2 regions of the Alteromonas sp. 4NH20-0104 genome follow, and region 2 is predicted to be linked to the other one. Evidence: predicted binding sites of a transcription regulator. Region 2 holds the regulator's gene; the other holds the start of a gene.

Region 1 (10,212 bases), on a different contig from region 2:
AACGATGCACAGTTGCTGGATTATGAAGACTATCGCCTGAAGGTGACGAAATTAGGCCCTAAAACGTCTATCACCTTTATGGATAATGAAAGCACACCATTTGATGCCAAACAGGTTGCTGATCTGTTCAAACCTTTTGAACAGGTAATGACTGAAGACGGCTTAGACATTTAATACGAGACCTATAATGGAAAAACGCGACGAGCTTTATCGCGGTAAAGCGAAAACTGTTTATCACACAGACGACAGTGACAAGTTAATTTTATTGTTTCGCAACGATACTTCGGCTTTCGATGGTGAAAAAATCGAACAGTTAGATCGTAAAGGCGAGGTCAATAATAAGTTTAACCACTTTATCATGACCAAGCTGGAACAAGCCGGTATTGCTACGCAGGTAGAGTCACTGCTGTCGGATACCGAGTCACTGGTGAAAAAGCTGGATATGATCCCGGTTGAGTGTGTGGTTCGAAACGTAGCGGCGGGCTCTCTGGTTCGTCGTCTGGGCGTCGAAGAAGGCAAGCTGCTAAACCCACCGGTGTTTGAATTCTTTTTAAAGAACGATGCGCTGCATGATCCTATGGTCAATGATTATCACATTGAATCATTCGGTTGGGCGACAGCCGCTCAGGTAGCCAGAATGAAAGAGCTGACTTTTGCCGTCAATGATGTGCTCAAAGCCTTGTTTGATGAAGGCGGCATGATGCTGGTTGATTATAAACTGGAGTTTGGCGTAGACAGTGCAGGTAACATTGTCCTGGGTGATGAGTTTACACCAGACGGTTGCCGTTTGTGGGATAAAGAAACCCGCAAGAAAATGGACAAAGACCGTTTTCGCCAGGGCCTGGGCTCAGTGGTAGAAACCTACATTGAAGTAGCTGACCGTTTGGGTTTAAAACTTTAATTGCCACATTTTGAAGAATACCCGCCATTGAGCGGGTATTTTTTTGCCTGTAATACGGTCTGGTATTTAGCGCTATCAGTAATGAATAGGCGCTAAGTGGTATTGAATTTAGTAAACCGTATGTAACACTATTTAAAACGATTAGCGGGACACCCTATGTCACTCATAAAACTGGTTTTGTTGGCATGCTTAGCCATGACGGCTTTTGCGGCTAACTCGTTGCTGTGCCGGATGGCGCTGGTAGAAACCGATATCGACCCGGCCTCGTTTACCTTCTGGCGATTAACCAGTGGCGCCCTGATGTTAACCCTTTTAGTGGTTATGCGTAACCAAAAACCACTACAAGAAGGCAATATGGCTTCGGCTATAGCGCTGTTTGTTTATGCTGCCGGCTTTTCGTTTGCCTATATCAGCATGACTACAGGAGCCGGCGCTTTGCTGCTCTTCGGTGCGGTGCAGGTGACTATGATCAGTTGGGGGTTGTTTAATGGCGAAAGGATGAGTGCACTGCAGTGGGGCGGATTTCTGCTCGCCCTGGTTGGCCTGGTTCTGCTCCTGCTTCCTAACGCGGCAGTACCACAGCTTTCCAGCGCGCTGATGATGCTGGCGGCAGGCATAGCGTGGGGCATTTACTCGTTAAGAGGGAAAGGCGCTAAACTTCCTATTGAGGCCACAGCGGGTAACTTTATCCGCGCCACGCCGCTGGCGCTGGTATTGCTGGTGATATTCTGGCCGGGCGGGGAGTTTCATGCTGAAGGCATGGCTTACGCAGTTGCTTCAGGTGCTATTGCCTCGGCATTAGGTTATGCCTTGTGGTATAGCATTCTTGCACACATACCAGCAGTTAAAGCCGCTACCTTACAACTATCCGTACCCGTTCTGGCGGTATTTGCCGGGTGGTTGTTCCTGGATGAAACGGTCACTCTGAGGATTATCTTAAGTTCACTGGCCGTTCTTGGCGGTGTGGCCATGGTGATTTGGGTGAAAAAAATCGCTGCGTAAGCGGCGTTTTTCATGCCGAATTATGTTCTTTCTCAACCTTAAACTGTCGATTCATGCCGAAAACACCCGTGCCGCACAATCACAAATAAGAGATACAGACTACGCCAGCGAAACGGCCAGCCTGGCAAGAAACCAAATCATCCAGCAAGCCAGTCAGTCGATACTCAGTCAGGCCAACCAGCGGCCTCAAATCGCCTTAACCTTACTAAACAGTTAAAAAACCAATTTAATTTTTAAATGGTTAAGCGGCTTGCAGCAGCAGGGTAGGATCTCATCATCATCAATAAAGGCGAGGGGATCGGTAGTGTATTCCACTTCGCCTTCCAACAGGGTGGTGCGACAGGCACCACAAAACCCTTCGCGGCAATGGTATTGCACGTCAATCTGTTGAGATTCAAGGCTTTCCAGCAGCGTTTTATCGGGTGATGCGGTCACCGTTACCGTATCGAGGATATCGATACGGTAGGTGTTGTCGCGGTCGGTCATGCCTGCTATTTATAATTCGAAATCGGCAAAGTCGTCTTCGCTAACAGCAGAGTCAATCTGACCTACCAGGTAAGAACTGATCTCAGATTCTTGTGGTGCTACCTGCACGTTGTCAGAGATCAGGTAGTTGTTCATCCATGGCAGCGGGTTAGAGGTTACGTCATAGGGCTGACCCATGCCGATAACGGCCATTCGCTGGTTCGCGATGTATTCTACATACTGACACAGAATTTCTTTGTTCAGGCCGATCATAGAGCCATGCTGGAACAGGTACTCTGCCCACTGCTTCTCTTGTTCGACAGCCTTCATAAAGATGGCTTTGGCTTCTTCAGCGCATTCTTCTGCTATTTCTGCCATTTCCGGGTCATCCTTGCCTTTAGCCCACAGATTCAGAATGTGTTGGGTAGAGGTAAGATGCAGATTTTCATCACGGGCAATCAGACGGATGATCTTGGAGTTACCTTCCATCAGTTCACGCTCTGCAAAGGCAAAGGTACAAGCAAATGAAACATAAAACCGAATGGCTTCCAGTGCGTTAACCGAGTTCATGCATAGGAAGAGCTTTTTCTTTAGCTCGCGCATGTTAACCGGGTAAGGTTCGCCATCGTTGGTGTACATGCCTTCGCCCTGGGTTTGCCAGAGTTGTGTGGCGTAAATCAGGTCATCATAGTACTTGGAGATATCGGTAGCGCGACGTTTAATCTCATCGTTAACCACAATATCTTCAAAAATGCTGCTCGGATCGGTAAACAGGTTACGCAGAATGTGCGTGTAAGAACGGGAGTGGATGGTTTCAAAGAACGACCATGTCTCTACCCAGGTTTCCAGTTCCGGTAACGAGATAATCGGCAAAAAAGCGATATTCGGGCTACGGCCCTGAACCGAATCAAGCAGTGTCTGATATTTCAGGTTGGAGATGAAAATGTGCTTTTCGGGCTCGGTCAGCTTTTGAAAGTCGACCCGATCACGGGTGACATCCACTTCTTCCGGACGCCAGAAAAAGCTAATTTGCTTTTCGATGAGCTTTTCAAATATTGAATGTTTTTGTTGGTCGTAACGGGCGACGTTAACCGGATTACCAAAAAACATCGGCTCGTCGAGCTGATTCACATTTTGCTGATTAAACGTGGTGTATTTCATATTTTATTATCACTTCACTAGCGCAATAAGAAGCCCGGCTAACGCCGGGCAAATGAACAAATGTTATATTTTACAAGCACCGCCGGCACAATCGTCGTCTTCTTCTATCACGACTTCCTGAGCGGCTGGTTTTGCTGCGGCGGCGGTAGTTGTTTCCACCGGCGCATCGGCAGCACCATCACGGGTGTTGTGGTAATACAGTGTTTTGACGCCCAGTTTATAAGCCGTAAGCAGGTCTTTAAGCAACAGGCGCATAGGCACCTTGCTGTTCTCATACTTAGACGGGTTATAGCTGGTGTTAGCCGAAATGGTTTGGTCGACAAATTTTTGCATAATACCGCACAATTGCAGGTAACCATCGTTAGACGGGATATCCCACAGTAGTTCGTATTGATCTTTTAAGCGCTCATACTCAGGAACAACCTGTTTAAGCACACCGTCTTTACTCGATTTAACGCTAATGTGGCCGCGTGGCGGTTCAATACCGTTGGTCGCGTTAGAAATCTGAGAAGAGGTCTCCGATGGCATCAGTGCCGACAGGGTAGAGTTACGTAAGCCGTGTTCTACGATGTCTTTGCGCAGTCCTTCCCAGTCGAGATGCAGAGGTTCGTTACATACCGCATCGAGATCTTTCTTGTAAGTGTCGATTGGCAGAACACCCTGCGAATAGGTGGTTTCATTAAACTTAGGACATGCGCCTTTTTCTTTCGCCAGATTGTTCGACGCTTTGAGCAGGTGATACTGCATGGCTTCGAAGGTTTTGTGTACCAGGCTGTTAGCACTGAAGTCTGAATACTTAACGCCATTTTTGGCCAGGTAGTAAGCAAAGTTAATCACACCAATACCCAGCGTACGACGATTCATCGTGGCATTGTAAGCTGCCGGTACCGGGTAGTCCTGATAATCTAACAGGCTGTCCAGGGCACGAACGGCTAAATCTGATAACTCTTCAAATTCATCCAGCGACTTGATAGCGCCTAAGTTAAAGGCCGACAAAGTACAGAGCGCGATTTCGCCGTTTTCATCGTTAACATGTTCAAGTGGTTTGGTTGGCAGCGCAATTTCCAGACACAGGTTGCTTTGACGTACCGGCGCAACGGTAGGATCAAACGGACTGTGCGTATTACAGTGATCAACATTTTGCAGGTAAATACGGCCAGTGCTGGCGCGTTCCTGCATAAACAAACCAAACAGTTCCATGGCTTTAATGCGTTTCTTGCGGATTGACTCGTCCTGCTCGTACTTAACGTACAGCTCTTCAAACTTAGGCTGGTCGGCAAAAAAGGCATCGTAAAGGCCCGGTACATCGGATGGGCTGAACAACGTGATGTAATCGTCTTTCATCATGCGCTGATACATCAGCTTGTTAAACTGTACGCCGTAGTCGAGATGACGTACGCGGTTTTCTTCTACACCACGGTTATTTTTCAGTACCAGCAGTGATTCAATTTCCAAATGCCATAACGGGTAAAACAACGTTGCTGCGCCGCCACGAACACCGCCCTGAGAACAGCTTTTAACCGCTGTCTGGAAGTATTTGTAAAACGGGATACAACCGGTGTGGAAGGCTTCACCACCGCGAATAGGGCTGCCCAATGCGCGAATTCGGCCGGCGTTAACACCGATACCGGCACGCTGGCTCACGTATTTAACAATGGCACTGGCGGTGGCATTAATAGAATCCAGGCTGTCGCCGGTTTCAATCAATACACAAGAGCTGAACTGACGGGTAGGGGTACGTACGCCCGACATAATAGGCGTTGGCAGAGACAGCTTGAATGTAGAGGTGGCATCGTAAAAACGACGTACGTACTGCAAACGGGTCTCTTTTGGATAGTTTGCGAATAAACAGGCCGCTACCAAAATGTAGAGGAACTGGGCACTTTCGTAGATTTCACCACTAACCCGGTTTTGCACCAGGTATTTACCTTCCAGCTGTTTAACGGCCGCATAGCTGAAATTCATGTCACGCCAGTGATCGATGTAGCTATCCAGCTCGGCAAATTCTTCTGGCGTATAATCTTCCAGTAAGTGCGTATCGTACTTACCCATGTCGACCATACGGGCAACATGATTGAATAACTTGGGTGGCTCAAATTCACCAAACGCTTTTTTGCGTAAATGGAAAATGGCCAGGCGCGCCGCCAGATACTGGTAATCCGGCGCTTCAGTTGAGATCAGGTCTGCTGCTGATTTAATGAGAGTTTCATGGATCTCGGCGGTTTTGATACCGTCGTAAAACTGAATGTGGGCTTTAATTTCTACCTGTGATACCGAGACATTATTGAGTCCCTTGGCTGCCCAGGTAATGACTTTGTGAATTTTATCGAGATCAATGGGCTCTTTTTCACCATTGCGTTTGGTGACTGATAAATTGTTATTCATTTTAGTGGCCGTTTGTCAGTTAGCGCTTTTCGCGGGGCAAGCTTGCACTGCCCAATATGTTTTAAATTATAAATTTCGAAGGGATCCATCGGCGATCGCTTCGATCCGTGAATGTTTAATCCGCCTGAGAAATACCTGTATCAGTCGGTTTTTTAAACAAGACTGCTATCGGATAAACACAAGATAGTGAGGTTTTGACTTTAATGCAACCCAATATCTGGTGCTTAATTCAGCGATCAAATCTTCTCTGTAAAAAGGTTAGTATTGACTAACCTTTGACGTTTGAACGAAGCAAGATCTGGACGAATGCAAGCACTTTAGATTTTTTTTACGATCGCTTAAAACAATTTAATCCGAATATTTAATTTTTATAAAATTGCGATATATAGTGCTTAGAATAATTTATTGGCACTATATATTGTGTGACGCTCATTTTTCACATTGCAAAATATAGTTGACGTCAACGTTCCGATCCGATAATACGAATGCCTGATTAAAGGGATCAAAATGTAAGCCGGTGGCAGAGCGCGTAAACAAGCCAGCCTGATCGGCCATCTTCATTAATTCAGACGGTTTGAGGAAACGCTGATACTGATGTGTCCCTTTAGGCACCCACTGTAATACATACTCGGCTGCGACTATGCCCATCAGGTAAGATTTGAGATTACGGTTTAACGTCGAAAAGAACACCTTACCGCCGGGCTTTACCAATGTTGCACAGGCCCGGATAACCGAACTCGGGTCGGGCACGTGCTCGAGCATTTCCATGCAGGTTACCACGTCGAAAGATTCTGGTTGTTCCAGCGCCAGGTCTTCAACACTTACACAGCGATAATCCACTTTCACGCCACTTTCCAGGCTATGCAACTGGGCGATTTCCAGTGAAGCACTGGCCATATCGATACCGGTTACTTCCGCGCCTCTTGCAGCCAGCGATTCGGCCAGAATACCGCCACCGCAACCGACATCCAGAATGTGTTTGCCAAATAGGCCGTCACTTCTTTCTTCTATATAAGAGAGTCGTAAAGGGTTGATGGCATGTAAAGGCTTAAACTGGCCTTGTGGGTCCCACCAGTGGGCGGCGATTTCAGAAAACTTATCGATTTCCGTTTGATCTACATTTTGCTGTGTTTGTGTCATGAGTGTGAGATTTCATCTTACCTGAAGTTCAATATCCGTTTTACATTACCGCAAATCGGTAATCTGCACATGGCTTATTTGCCGCCCGGGATAGCAATCGCGCAAAAAATAAACGCTTGGCGGATAAGTGGTCGTAAGGATGCATTAATCACTACATAAATGCTGATTTGGGTGATAAACTCATTGGTTAATTAGAAGACCCCCAATGCGTGATCCAAGGGGATCCCGACGCAGGATCGTCAGGAACTATCAGGATTACGACAAACTTATAATAAGGGACCAAGCAGTTTATGACTGATAACGCCAAAGAAATTCTCCCCGTTAATATTGAGGAAGAGCTCAAAACGTCGTATCTGGATTATGCGATGAGCGTTATCGTTGGGCGCGCACTGCCTGACGTACGTGATGGCCTGAAACCAGTACACCGCCGTGTACTGTTTGCCATGAATGAGTTGAAGAATGACTTTAACAAACCTTATAAAAAGTCTGCCCGTGTGGTGGGAGACGTCATCGGTAAATATCACCCCCATGGTGATTCAGCGGTGTACGACACCATTGTACGTATGGCGCAGCCATTTTCTTTACGTTACATGCTGGTCGATGGTCAGGGTAACTTTGGTTCGGTAGATGGCGACTCCGCCGCCGCTATGCGTTATACCGAAGTTCGGATGGCAAAAATTGCTCACGAACTGCTTGCCGATCTGGATAAAGAAACCGTTGATTTTGTACCTAACTATGATGGTACAGAACATATTCCGGATGTATTACCAACAAAAATCCCCAATCTGTTGGTCAACGGGTCTTCTGGTATTGCGGTTGGTATGGCTACTAACATACCCCCACACAATCTCACCGAAATTGTTAACGGCTGTATCGCTTTAATTGATGAGCCGTCACTGGATGTTGACCAGCTAATGGAATACATCCCGGGTCCGGACTTCCCAACCGCGGCATTAATCAGTGGTCGTAAAGGCATTGTTGATGCTTACCGGACTGGTCGCGGTAAAATCTACATGCGCGCCCGCGCTGAGATTGAAACCGAAGACAATGGTAAAGAAACCATTATCGTTACCGAAATTCCTTACCAGGTTAACAAAGCCCGCTTAATCGAAAAGATTGCCGAGCTGGTAAAAGAAAAACGTATCGAAGGTGTTTCTGCTCTGCGCGATGAGTCGGATAAAGACGGTATGCGCATTGTTGTTGAAGTGAAACGCAACGAATCAGCAGAAGTGCTGCTTAACCACCTGTATGCCAATACACAAATGCAAACCGTGTTTGGTATTAATATGGTGGCACTGGATAACAATCAGCCGAAGGTCTTTAACCTTAAAGAAATTCTGCAGGCGTTTGTATTACACCGCCGTGAAGTGGTTACCCGTCGTACGGTTTACGAATTACGTAAAGCCCGTGACCGCGCCCATATCCTTGAAGGTCTGGCGATTGCACTGGTTAACATCGATCCGGTGATCGAATTAATTAAAGCGTCACCCAGTCCGTCAGAAGCTAAACAGGCATTAGTAGGTTCCGGTTGGGAACTCGGCGACGTGGCAGAAATGCTGCAACGTGCTGGTAATGATGCGGCACGTCCAGACTGGCTGGAGCCGGAGTTTGGTATCCGTGATGGTAAATACTATCTGACCGAACAACAGGCACAGGCCATTCTTGATCTGCGTTTACACAAGCTGACTGGTCTTGAGCACGAAAAAATCCTCGACGAATACAAGCAACTGCTTGAACTGATTGCTGAGTTACTGCACATTCTGGGTAGCCCGGAACGTTTGATGGAAGTTATTCGTGAAGAACTGGAAAAAGTGCGTGATGAGTTCGGCGATGAGCGTCGTACCGAAATTACCGCTGCCAGCCACGATATAGACCTGGAAGACCTGATTGAACGTGAAGAAGTGGTGGTTACCCTTTCTCACGAAGGCTACGTGAAATATCAGAAACTGTCTGAGTATGAAGCCCAGCGCCGCGGTGGCCGTGGTAAGTCGGCAACGAAGATGAAGGATGAAGACTTCATCGACAAGCTGCTGGTTGCCAATACTCACGATCATATTTTATGTTTCTCTACCCGTGGCCGCTTGTACTGGCTGAAAGTGTATCAGCTGCCACTGGCCAGCCGTAACGCCCGTGGTCGTCCGATTGTTAATATTCTGCCATTGGAAGAAGACGAACGTATTACCGCTATCCTGCCAATCAAAGAGTTTGAAGAAGACAAGTTCGTGTTGATGGCAACGGCAGCCGGTGTGGTTAAGAAAACCAGCCTGACAATGTATTCACGTCCTCGTTCTAACGGTATTATTGCAGTTAACCTGAATGACGGTGATGAGCTGATCGGCGTAGCGATTACGCACGGTGATGATGATATCATGTTGTTCTCAGACGCTGGTAAAGTAGTGCGCTTCAACGAGAAGCAACGCGACGCAGAAACCGGTGCAGTGAAACTTGATCCGGAAACCGGCGAAGAGCTGCTGGCACTGCGTCCAATGGGCCGTACTGCAACAGGTGTTCGTGGTATTAAGATGCCAGATGGCCAGAAAGTTGTTTCGCTAATCGTGCCACGTGGTGACGGTGCGGTACTGACTGCCACCGAAAACGGTTACGGTAAACGTACACCGCTGGATGATTACCCAGCTAAGAGTCGTGCAACCCAGGGCGTTGTGTCAATCAAGGTATCGGATCGCAACGGTAAAGTGGTAGGGGCGGTTCAGGTTGATGAAAACGATGAAATCATGTTGATCAGTAACGCCGGCACGCTGGTAAGAACCCGAGTGAGCGAAGTCTCTACCGTTGGGCGAAATACCCAGGGTGTGAGATTGATCCGTACGGGTGAAAATGAGCAGTTAGTTGCCCTGCAGCGAATCGAAGAAATCGAAGAGGCTGATTTAATCGAAGCCGAAGGTGACGAGGCTGAGGCCGTCGACACCAACGCCGCGCAAGACGGCGCAGATGAGTCAACGACAGACGAATAATCCTGCGATAAAGGATACAACAAGCATCGCAAGCGGCTCTTATTGCCGCTTGTTTTTTAGTGTATGAAAGCATTTATTCATCAGTACCCCAATAGTGCTGTAAAACAATAAGTGCTTCCTGACAGTATTTAAGAAGCTCATGAAAAACGTATTCAATTTTAGTGCTGGCCCGGCCATGCTGCCTCC
Region 2 (10,212 bases):
TCCTGACCGTCAGACAACTCCTGCCACACCGTGTTGTTACCGTCCATGTGGTCGCGGAACTGTTCAACACTGGCTATTTTCACCGTATCACCAATAGTGACAGAGCCGGAGTCGGGTTGCTCTTTGTCGGTAAGCATTCTGAACAGGGTCGACTTACCGGCACCGTTGGGGCCAATAATACCCACGATAGCGCCTTTCGGCACAGTAAAGGTCATGTCATCAATGAGGACGCGATCACCGTAGGATTTTTTCAGGTGCTCGACTTCAATGACCTTATCCCCTAAGCGTTCACCCGGTGGGATAAACAGTTCGTTGGTTTCGTTCCGTTTTTGGTAGTCACCGCTGGACAGTTCTTCAAATCGAGACATACGGGCCTTGCTTTTCGCCTGGCGGCCTTTGGGGTTGGTACGTACCCACTCAAGTTCTTGCTTAATGGACTTCTGGCGGGCATTTTCGGTGCGCTCTTCCTGTTCAAGGCGGGCTTCTTTTTGCTCCAGCCAGCTGGAGTAGTTACCTTCCCACGGAATGCCGTGACCACGGTCGAGCTCCAGGATCCAGCCTGCCACGTTATCGAGGAAATACCGGTCGTGGGTAATGGCCACTACGGTGCCCTCATAATCGTGAAGGAAGCGTTCTAACCAGGCTACTGATTCGGCATCCAGGTGGTTAGTCGGTTCGTCGAGCAGCAGCATGTCGGGCTTTTCCAGCAACAGACGACACAAGGCTACACGGCGGCGCTCACCACCAGACAGTTTGCTCACATCGGCATCCCAGGGCGGCAGACGCAGTGCATCGGCGGCGCGTTCCAACGCGTTTTCAAGGTTATGGCCGTCTTTGGTCTGAATAATCGCTTCCAGTTCACCTTGTTCTTTGGCGAGGGCATCAAAGTCGGCATCCGGATCGGCATAAGCAGCATACACCTCGTCGAGGCGTTTCAGCGCGTGGGCAACATCTGCCACGGCTTCTTCTATATTGCCGCGCACATCTTTGGTTTCGTCCAGTTGGGGTTCCTGGGGCAGATAACCAATGTTGATGCCGGGCTGGGCACGAGCCTCACCTTCAATCTCGGTGTCAACACCGGCCATAATGCGTAACAGCGTGGACTTACCCGCGCCGTTTAAGCCCAACACGCCAATTTTAGCGCCGGGGAAAAAACTCAGTGAAATGTCTTTAAGAATCTGACGATTGGGTGGCACAATCTTGCCCACCCGGTGCATGGTATATACGTATTGTGACATGCTTGGTCCTGGCTTTTTTAGAAAGTCGCTATTGTAATCAAAGACGCCGCCACTTGGTAGGCGTCTGCGGCTTATAGGGTAGTACAAAGTGGTATTTTTTAAATCACGGATGAGCCAACCGGCGTTTTTTTTTGTAAACTACCTTAATCGGAAACAGGTTTAATGCCCGGCAGGCTTTACTAACGTCCAGACACCGCCGGGTATGGCCAGATTTAATGAAGGATTTTTCATGCCAGCACAACCTCAAACGCTTTCTTTGGCTCAACTTGCTGAGCAGGTTGGTGGCGATGTCCATGGCGACGGATCAGTCATGCTGTCCGGCGTTAGCACCCTGACGAGTGCAACATCTTCCCAAATTTCATTTTTAACTAACGGCAAATATCGTTCTCAACTGCAGTCTACTCAGGCTGGTGCCGTTATTCTGCATCCCAATGAAGCTGAAAATTGCCCGCTTCCCGGTTTATTGCATAACAATCCCCACGCTGCGTTTGCCCGCATTGCGCAAATATTTGATACCACGCCCGGCGTTGCGGTAGGCCAGCATAAAACTGCTGTTGTGGCCGATTCGGCGAAGCTGGGGGATAACGTGGCCCTGGGCCCGTACTGCGTTATCGAAGATGACGTAGTGCTGGGTGATAATGTGGTCATTGGCGCGCACACCATCATTAGCCGGGGCTCTCGAATTGGTAACGGGTCGGTGATTCATCCGAATGTTACCGTGTACCACGGAGCACGCATTGGTCAGCGGGTACGCATTCACAGTCAGACCGTGATTGGTGCGGATGGCTTTGGTTATGCCAATGATACCGGTACCTGGTTACCGATTCCGCAAACAGGCTCAGTGGTGATTGGTGACGACAGCCAGATTGGCGCATCCAGTACTATCGACCGCGGCGCCCTGGACGATACCATTATTGGTAAAAACGTGATTATCGATAATCAGGTGCAAATTGGTCATAACTGCATTATTGGCGATCACAGCTGTATATGCGGTGCCACTGGCATCGCCGGCAGTGCCACCATTGGTAAATATGTGATTATTGCTGGTGGGTGCGGTATCGGTGGTCACCTGACCATTTGTGACAAAGTACAGATTACCGGCTACACCATGGTGATTAGTGATATTAAAGAGCCCGGGGTTTACTCCTCCGGACAACCGGCCATGACCAATCGCGACTGGCGAAAAAATGCCGTGCGTAACCGCCAGCTGGAGCAGCTTTTCGAGCGCGTAAAACAACTGGAAAAGAAAGACTAATCAGAGTATTGCCAATGCCTGCCATGCTTTCCTGGCATGCCAGGTCGGTACATCCTCGCGGCTGTCATCGCCTGAGTGTAATCCACCGTTGACAGCCTGTTTGTTGCATTACTGTTCGGATTTGTCATAAATCAGCCACAAAGCAGTATACATAGCACGTAAAATGACTAGAATATGCGTCTCTGATTTTACGCGACCCCAAAAACGCAGTAAGGAGCCTTCATGTTACCGCGCCAAATGAACATTGCCGATTTTGATCCGGAATTAGCCGCAGCGATTGATAAAGAGAATCAACGCCAGGAACACCATATTGAGCTAATTGCCTCTGAAAACTATTGCAGCCCTCGAGTTATGGAGGCCCAGGGGTCGCAATTAACCAATAAATACGCTGAAGGTTATCCTGGTAAGCGTTACTACGGTGGCTGCGAGCACGTAGATATCGTTGAGGATCTGGCGATTGAGCGTGCCAAGCAATTGTTTGGCGCTGAGTATGCTAACGTGCAACCACACTCTGGTTCACAGGCTAACTCGGCCGTATTTATGGCGTTACTTAACGCTGGTGATACCGTGCTGGGCATGAGCTTGTCTGAAGGTGGTCACTTAACTCACGGCGCCAGCGTTAACTTCTCTGGTAAAACCTATAATGCGGTGCAGTACGGCCTGAACGAAGAGACCGGCGAGATTGATTACGCTCAGGTTGAAGCGCTGGCTGAAGAACACAAGCCAAAAATGATCATTGGTGGCTTCTCCGCTTATTCTGGCATTGTTGACTGGCAGCGTTTCCGTGCCATTGCCGATAAAGTAGGCGCGTTCCTGCTGGTCGATATGGCGCACGTAGCGGGTTTGGTTGCTGCAGGGGTTTATCCTAACCCACTGCCACACGCGCACGTCGTAACCACTACCACGCATAAAACTCTGGCTGGTCCTCGCGGCGGCCTGATCCTGTCTGCCTGCGGTGATGAGACCATTTATAAGAAGCTTAACAGCTCAGTATTCCCGGGTAACCAGGGCGGTCCGCTGTGCCACGTTATTGCTGCCAAAGCCGTTGCTTTCAAAGAAGCGCTGCAGCCAGACTTTAAAGCTTATCAGCAGCAGGTCGTTACCAATGCCAAAGCTATGGTAAGCGTGATGCAGGAGCGCGGTTATAAAATCGTTTCTAACGGTACCGACAACCATCTGTTCCTGTTAGATCTGATCGATAAAGATATTACCGGTAAAGATGCCGATGCAGCCCTTGGCCGTGCTAACATTACCGTTAACAAGAACTCAGTACCTAACGATCCTCGTTCACCGTTTGTCACCAGTGGTTTACGCATTGGTACGCCCGCTATCACCCGTCGTGGTTTTGGTGATAACGAAGCGAAGCAGGTAGCAAGCTGGATTTGTGACGTGCTGGATAACATGGGCGATGAGAGCGTGGTTGAACGCGTTCAGAAAGAAGTGGTTGAGCTGTGCTCACGCTTCCCGGTATACGCCTAATCCAAGGAATAGCGGCTCAGTAGTTACTGGCTGAGCCGGTTACTAAGCAGGAGCGTTTATGCATTGTCCCTTTTGTTCTGCCGAAGAAACCAAGGTTATTGATTCCAGGTTAGTCGCTGAAGGACATCAGGTGCGCCGGCGCCGGGAGTGCGCTGAATGTCATGAACGCTTTACCACCTTTGAGAGCGCTGAGCTGGTGATGCCGCGGGTTATCAAACGCGACGGCACCCGCGAGCCTTTCAACGAAGACAAACTGCGGGCAGGTTTACAACGGGCATTGGAAAAACGCCCGGTAAGCACTGAAAAAATCGAGCAGTGTGTGCTGCAACTCAAATCGACACTGCGGGCAACCGGCGAGCGCGAAGTTGAAAGCGAATTGTTAGGCAATCTCATTATGGATGCCTTAAAAGAGCTGGATAAAGTGGCTTATGTCCGTTTTGCCTCAGTGTATCGTTCCTTTGAAGATATTAAAGAGTTTGGTGAAGAGATAGCCAGACTGGGGGATTAAATCCCATGCAATGCCTCAATTCCAGCCCGGCCACCGATGAATTCTGGATGGCTAAAGCCATTCAATTGGCGGCCAAAGGGCGTTATACCACCTCTCCAAACCCTCGTGTCGGCTGTGTAATTGTTAAGCATGATCAGTGTATCGGGCAGGGGTATCATATCCAGGCCGGAACCCCTCACGCCGAAGTGCATGCCCTGGTTGCCGCGGGTGACAATGCCCGTGACGCAACTGCCTATGTGACGCTTGAGCCTTGCAGCCATACTGGTCGTACGCCGCCGTGTGCCGATGCACTCATCAAAGCCGGCGTTGCCAGAGTGGTGGTGGCCATGACTGATCCGAATCCGCAGGTCAGTGGCAGCGGTATTGAGCGCATCAAGGCGGCGGGAATCGCCGTTACGCAGGACGTATTAACGGCGCAGGCAAGGGCACTAAACCCCGGGTTTATTAAGCGAATGCAGCACGGTTTGCCCTGGGTGAGAGTGAAACTGGGCGTGAGTCTGGATGGCAAAATTGCCCTGGCTAACGGTGCCAGCCAATGGATTACCGGGCCAGCGGCCCGGCGTGACGTGCAGCGACTAAGAGCGCAGAGCTGCGCCATTATTACCGGCAGTGGTACGGTGATTGCCGACAATCCAAGCATGCTGGTGCGCCCGGAACAGGCCGAATTCAGCAGCTACCCGGTGTCTGCAGTGCGCCAGCCTCTGCGAGTGGTGATTGACTCACAGGAGCGGCTCACGCCTAACTGGTTGATGTTTAATGATGGTCACCTGGTCTTGCTGGTCAATCAGCGTTTTCGCGCTGGCTTTAGCCAGGATGTCGAGCAATGTCAGTTGCCCTTGTCAGAGCAGGGCAAAATCGATTTACCGTTATTGCTGGCTGAACTGGCTAAGCGGGGCATTAACGAAGTATTAGTAGAATCCGGAGCGGGTTTAGCCGGTGCCTTTACAGAACATAACCTGGTCGATGAGCTGATTGTCTACCAGGCGCCTAAAATCCTCGGCGATAGAGGCATTTCTATGCTGAACTTACCTGACTACGAACAGGTAAACGAGGTGCCGCACTTGAAATTGACCGATATCAGACATATAGCAGAAGACATCCGGCTGACCTATCAATTAGCCTGCGACAAGTCATAATACAGAACACGAGAAGATATTATGTTCACTGGAATTATTGAAGCGCTTGGTACCATCGAATCCATGGTCGATCAGGGCGAATCTATCCGCCTTAAAGTGGGAGTGGGTAAACTGGATATGTCAGATGTCGCCCTTGGAGACAGCATTGCCACCAACGGTGTGTGTCTGACCGTCGTAGACTACAGCCCGCACCATTACAGTGCTGATGTGTCTGCTGAGACCATCCGCTTGACCGGCTTTGCTCAGTATCAGCCCGGTGCTCAGGTAAATCTTGAGAAAGCGATGCAGGTCAATTCCCGTTTCGGCGGGCATATAGTTTCTGGTCACGTCGATGGCGTTGGCGAGGTATCCCGTATAATCCAGCACAGCGATTACGTGGAAATATGGATCAATGCACCGGATGACCTGGCTAAATATATTGCCCATAAAGGCAGTATCACCGTCGACGGTGTGAGCCTGACCGTCAATAAGGTTAATGGCAGTGAATTTATGCTTTGGATCATTCCGCATACCCTGCAGGAAACAGTATTGGGCACCTATAAAACCGGTACCAGAGTGAATTTGGAAGTGGACGTCATTGCCCGCTATCTGGAACGACTGATGTTGGGCGACAAAGCCGCCAGTAAAAAAAGTGATATCAGTCTGGAATTTCTCGCCGAACACGGCTATCTAAAAAAATAACCCTACAAGACACAATATTTATGGCACTTAATAGCACCGCTGAAATAATCGAAGATATCAAGTTAGGCAAGATGGTCATTCTGATGGATGACGAAGATCGCGAAAATGAAGGCGATATCATCATGGCTGCTGAACACGTAACGCCCGAGGCAATTAACTTTATGGTTAAGCATGCCAGAGGACTGGTTTGTTTGCCTATGACCGCAGAACGTTGTCAGCGTTTAAATCTGCCACTCATGGTCGACCTTAACAAAGCACAGTTTTCGACTAATTTTACCGTGTCGATTGAAGCGGCTGAAGGCGTTACTACCGGTATTTCGGCCGCCGACCGCGCTACGACTATTCTGGCAGCTGTAGCACGGGATGCTCAGGCTAAGGATATCGTTCAGCCCGGCCACATTTTTCCGTTAATTGCTAAGGAAGGCGGGGTACTTAACCGTGCCGGGCATACCGAGGCGGGCGTCGATCTGGCGCGCCTTGCAGGCTGTGAACCAGCGGCTGTGATTGTTGAAGTATTAAATGATGACGGCAGCATGGCCCGTCGCCCCCAGCTTGAAGCGTTTGCTGAAGCCCACGGTATCAAAATTGGCACCATTGCCGACCTGATTGAATACCGCAACCTTAATGAAACGACCATTAAAAAGGTGTCGAGCTGTCAGTTACCCACTCAGTATGGCGATTTTGAGTTGCATACATTTAAGGATGTTATTGATAACCAGCTGCACTTTGCGCTTAAAAAGGGGGATGTTGAGGCCGAATCGCCCACCCTCGTGCGGGTTCATCTGCATAACACGCTGAGCGATCTACTGGGCTCAACCCGCGGTATTTCCCGTTCAATGACCCTGCCTGATGCCATGGAACAAATTGCCACAGAAGGTGGGGTGCTGGTGCTCCTGGGTAAAGAAGAAGACCTTGAGTCGCAGTTACAGCGCTTCGCCGCCGAAGACAGAGGTGAGCAGCCGGTAGGTAAAAACTGGCAGGGGTCCTCACGCACTGTAGGCGTGGGAAGCCAGATCCTGGCAGCGATGGGCGTCCAGAAAATGCGTTTATTAAGTAAACCCATTAAATATCACGCGCTTTCCGGATTTGGTCTGGAAGTTGTTGAGTATATTCACGACTAACGATTGGGTTTTGGCGCTGTTGTGGTATACTTCGCGCCGTTTTTGACACGGGATTCATACGGGATTGGGCTATGCAGGTTATCGAAGGTAATATTCGCGCAACGGGTAAGAAATTTGCCATTGTTGTTTCACGTTTTAACAGCTTTGTAGTAGAAAGTTTGTTAGAAGGCGCACTGGACACACTGGAGCGTCACGGTGAAGTCAGTGATGAAGATGTCACTCTGGTTCGTGTACCTGGCGCTTACGAGCTGCCGGTCGCTGCGAAGAAATTAGCTGAATCTAAAAAGTTCGACGCTATCATTGCCTTAGGTGCTGTGATCCGTGGCGGTACTCCGCACTTTGACTTTGTTGCCGGTGAATGCAACAAAGGCCTGGCGCAGGTTTCACTGGAATACGGTTTACCGGTTTCTTTTGGTGTGATCACCACCGATTCTATCGAACAAGCCATTGAGCGTTCTGGCACCAAAGCCGGTAACAAAGGCTCAGAAGCCGCCTTAGGTGCGCTTGAAATGGTTAACGTAATGTCTGCCTTAGACGACCTGGCATAAGGGTAACAGTGTGAAAGTTTCTCCTCGCCGTCGGGCCCGTGAAATAGCGCTTCAAGGCATTTATTCCTGGCAGATGAGTCAGAACCAGATTGAGCAAATCGAACTGGCTCTGGCAACCAGCAATGACATGAAAAAAGTAGATATGAACTATTTTCAGTTGTTGCTGCGTGGTGTGGTGCGTAGTGCATCGCAACTGGATGCTACCATTAAGCCTTATCTGGGGCGTTTGCCCGAAGAGCTGGATCCTATCGAAAAAGCAATCCTACGGTTAGCCACCTTTGAACTAACCGAACAGATCGATGTCCCATACAAAGTCATTATCAATGAAGCGATTGAGCTGGCTAAATCCTTTGGCGCTGAAGACAGTCATAAATTTGTCAATGGCGCGCTGGATAAAGCGGTGAAAACCCTGCGCTCCGATGAGCGCGGCTAAGCCCGCAGTCATTGAAACCAGAGCAGGATGCTCTTCTTTTAAATTTCTTAACTTTCCGGATTACTGTGAAAGAGTTTGATCTGATAAAACAGTACTTTGCCCAACGGGGTCACGTAAGAAAAGACGTGATCCTGGGAATCGGTGACGATTGTGCGGTCACCAAAGTACCTGATAATCAACACCTTGCTGTCACCACCGATACCCTGATAAGTGGTGTTCATTTTCTCTCCGATGCACCGGCACGTTCTGTTGCCTATAAAGCGGTGGCGGTAAATTTAAGTGACTTGGCTGCGTCGGGCGCAGAGCCTGCCTGGATAAGTCTGTCACTGTCACTGCCATCCTACGATGAAACCTGGATAGACGAATTTGTTAACGGTCTCTACGAACTGACTGAGTACTATTCGGTGCAGTTGATTGGTGGCGACACGGTAACCGGTCCGCTGGCATTAACGATTACGGCTCAGGGATTTGTGCCGCCGAATACTGAATTACGCCGTAGCACCGCTAAACCAGGTGACTGGATTTATGTGACCGGTAATCTTGGTGATGCCGGCGCCGGCCTGGATATTCTGAAAGGTAAGGTTGAGGCCAGCGACGAGCACCGGGACTATCTGATTAACCGCCATTATTACCCCACTCCCAGAGTGATGGCAGGGACGTCGTTACGCCGTACAGCGAATGCCTGTATTGATGTGTCTGACGGACTGGTGTCTGATCTCGGTCATATACTTAAGTTGTCGGGCTGCGGTGCGACGGTTCACGTAGACCGCCTGCCTGTGTCATCAGCTCTGTTCGATACGGTGGGGGCTCAACAGGCTTATCGCTATGCTTTATCCGCCGGTGATGATTACGAACTGGTTTTCACCGTTAATGAAGAGCAGCGCGGCAACCTTGAAACGTCACTCACCAATGCCAACGTTAAAGCGACCTGTATTGGTCAGGTGAACGGTTACGCCGGTCAAATGGACCTGCGACTGTATGATGAAAAATACGTGCTGGATGAAAGCACTGGCTACGAGCACGAGTTTTAATGGATAAAACGCTGCGTAAGCGGGTCTCAATGAAAAATCCGGTGCACTTTCTGGCACTGGGTTTTGGCAGTGGTTTAATCCCCCTGATGCCTGGTACTTTTGGCTCGCTGGCGGCATTGCCATTGCTCATCCCGTTTAGCTGGCTTTCACCCTACGCACTGCTGATTGCTGCGGTGCTGGCCAGTGTTGTAGGGATTTATCTGTGTGGTAAAACCGCAGATGACATGCAGGTGCACGACCACGGCTCTATTGTCTGGGATGAAGTGGCCGGTATCTTACTCACCTTCTTATGGATCCCGCTATCGCCTATTACGGTGTTGATGGGCTTTGTGTTGTTCCGCTTCTTCGATATTTTAAAACCCTGGCCAATCAAACCCATTGATAAGTATCTCGCTGGTGGGCTGGGTATTATGCTGGATGACGTAGTGGCCGGTATTATGGCCTGTGTCAGCCTGCACGCAATCTTATTTCTCTTTGGGCTTTAGCCCACCTGCGTAAAAAATAATTCCAACCTCAAATCGTGATAGCACTGACGAGAATAAACCTGAAAATTGAACAAATACTGTTCAAATAAAAGGATTAGTTATGTTACTCAGGCGCGTTCTTTTGCACGTAAGGCAACAGAACTGGTTTGCGGTGTTACTCGATTTTGTAATTGTAGTGGTGGGTGTGTTTATCGGTGTTCAGGTAGCAAACTGGAACGAAACACAAAAGCAACGAACGCTTTATCACGACGCCTATCAGCGGGTACATCAGGAAGTTAGCAATAATATAAAATCCAT

The links. The regulator NrdR, encoded in region 2, represses ribonucleotide reductase genes. The targets are predictions, from matches to a motif close to AAACACNANATNTNGTGTTT.
Region 1: nrdA (class 1a ribonucleoside-diphosphate reductase subunit alpha) is a predicted target of NrdR. The motif match lies at 6,121-6,140, and genes of this name have one in related genera.

The regions. Positions count from the first base shown of each region.
Region 1 covers NZ_BAAJLP010000034.1:17,924-28,135, reverse strand. Annotated here, with positions in the region: gene bamC (NlpB/DapX family lipoprotein) at 1-174, shown strand, start outside; gene purC (phosphoribosylaminoimidazolesuccinocarboxamide synthase) at 188-901, shown strand; gene AC27IB_RS19785 (DMT family transporter) at 1,058-1,903, shown strand; partial or broken gene AC27IB_RS19780 (flagellin) at 1,947-2,120, shown strand; gene yfaE (class I ribonucleotide reductase maintenance protein YfaE) at 2,117-2,389, opposite strand; gene nrdB (class Ia ribonucleoside-diphosphate reductase subunit beta) at 2,399-3,529, opposite strand; gene nrdA (class 1a ribonucleoside-diphosphate reductase subunit alpha) at 3,593-5,914, opposite strand; gene ubiG (bifunctional 2-polyprenyl-6-hydroxyphenol methylase/3-demethylubiquinol 3-O-methyltransferase UbiG) at 6,344-7,054, opposite strand; gene gyrA (DNA topoisomerase (ATP-hydrolyzing) subunit A) at 7,345-10,026, shown strand; gene serC (3-phosphoserine/phosphohydroxythreonine transaminase) at 10,166-10,212, shown strand, end outside.
Region 2 covers NZ_BAAJLP010000002.1:206,772-216,983, forward strand. Annotated here, with positions in the region: gene ettA (energy-dependent translational throttle protein EttA) at 1-1,238, opposite strand, end outside; gene lpxD (UDP-3-O-(3-hydroxymyristoyl)glucosamine N-acyltransferase) at 1,468-2,493, shown strand; gene glyA (serine hydroxymethyltransferase) at 2,716-3,972, shown strand; gene nrdR (transcriptional regulator NrdR) at 4,031-4,480, shown strand; gene ribD (bifunctional diaminohydroxyphosphoribosylaminopyrimidine deaminase/5-amino-6-(5-phosphoribosylamino)uracil reductase RibD) at 4,486-5,616, shown strand; gene AC27IB_RS02570 (riboflavin synthase) at 5,638-6,297, shown strand; gene ribBA (bifunctional 3,4-dihydroxy-2-butanone-4-phosphate synthase/GTP cyclohydrolase II) at 6,318-7,418, shown strand; gene ribH (6,7-dimethyl-8-ribityllumazine synthase) at 7,490-7,966, shown strand; gene nusB (transcription antitermination factor NusB) at 7,977-8,399, shown strand; gene thiL (thiamine-phosphate kinase) at 8,465-9,430, shown strand; gene AC27IB_RS02595 (phosphatidylglycerophosphatase A family protein) at 9,430-9,915, shown strand; gene AC27IB_RS02600 (hypothetical protein) at 10,016-10,212, shown strand, end outside.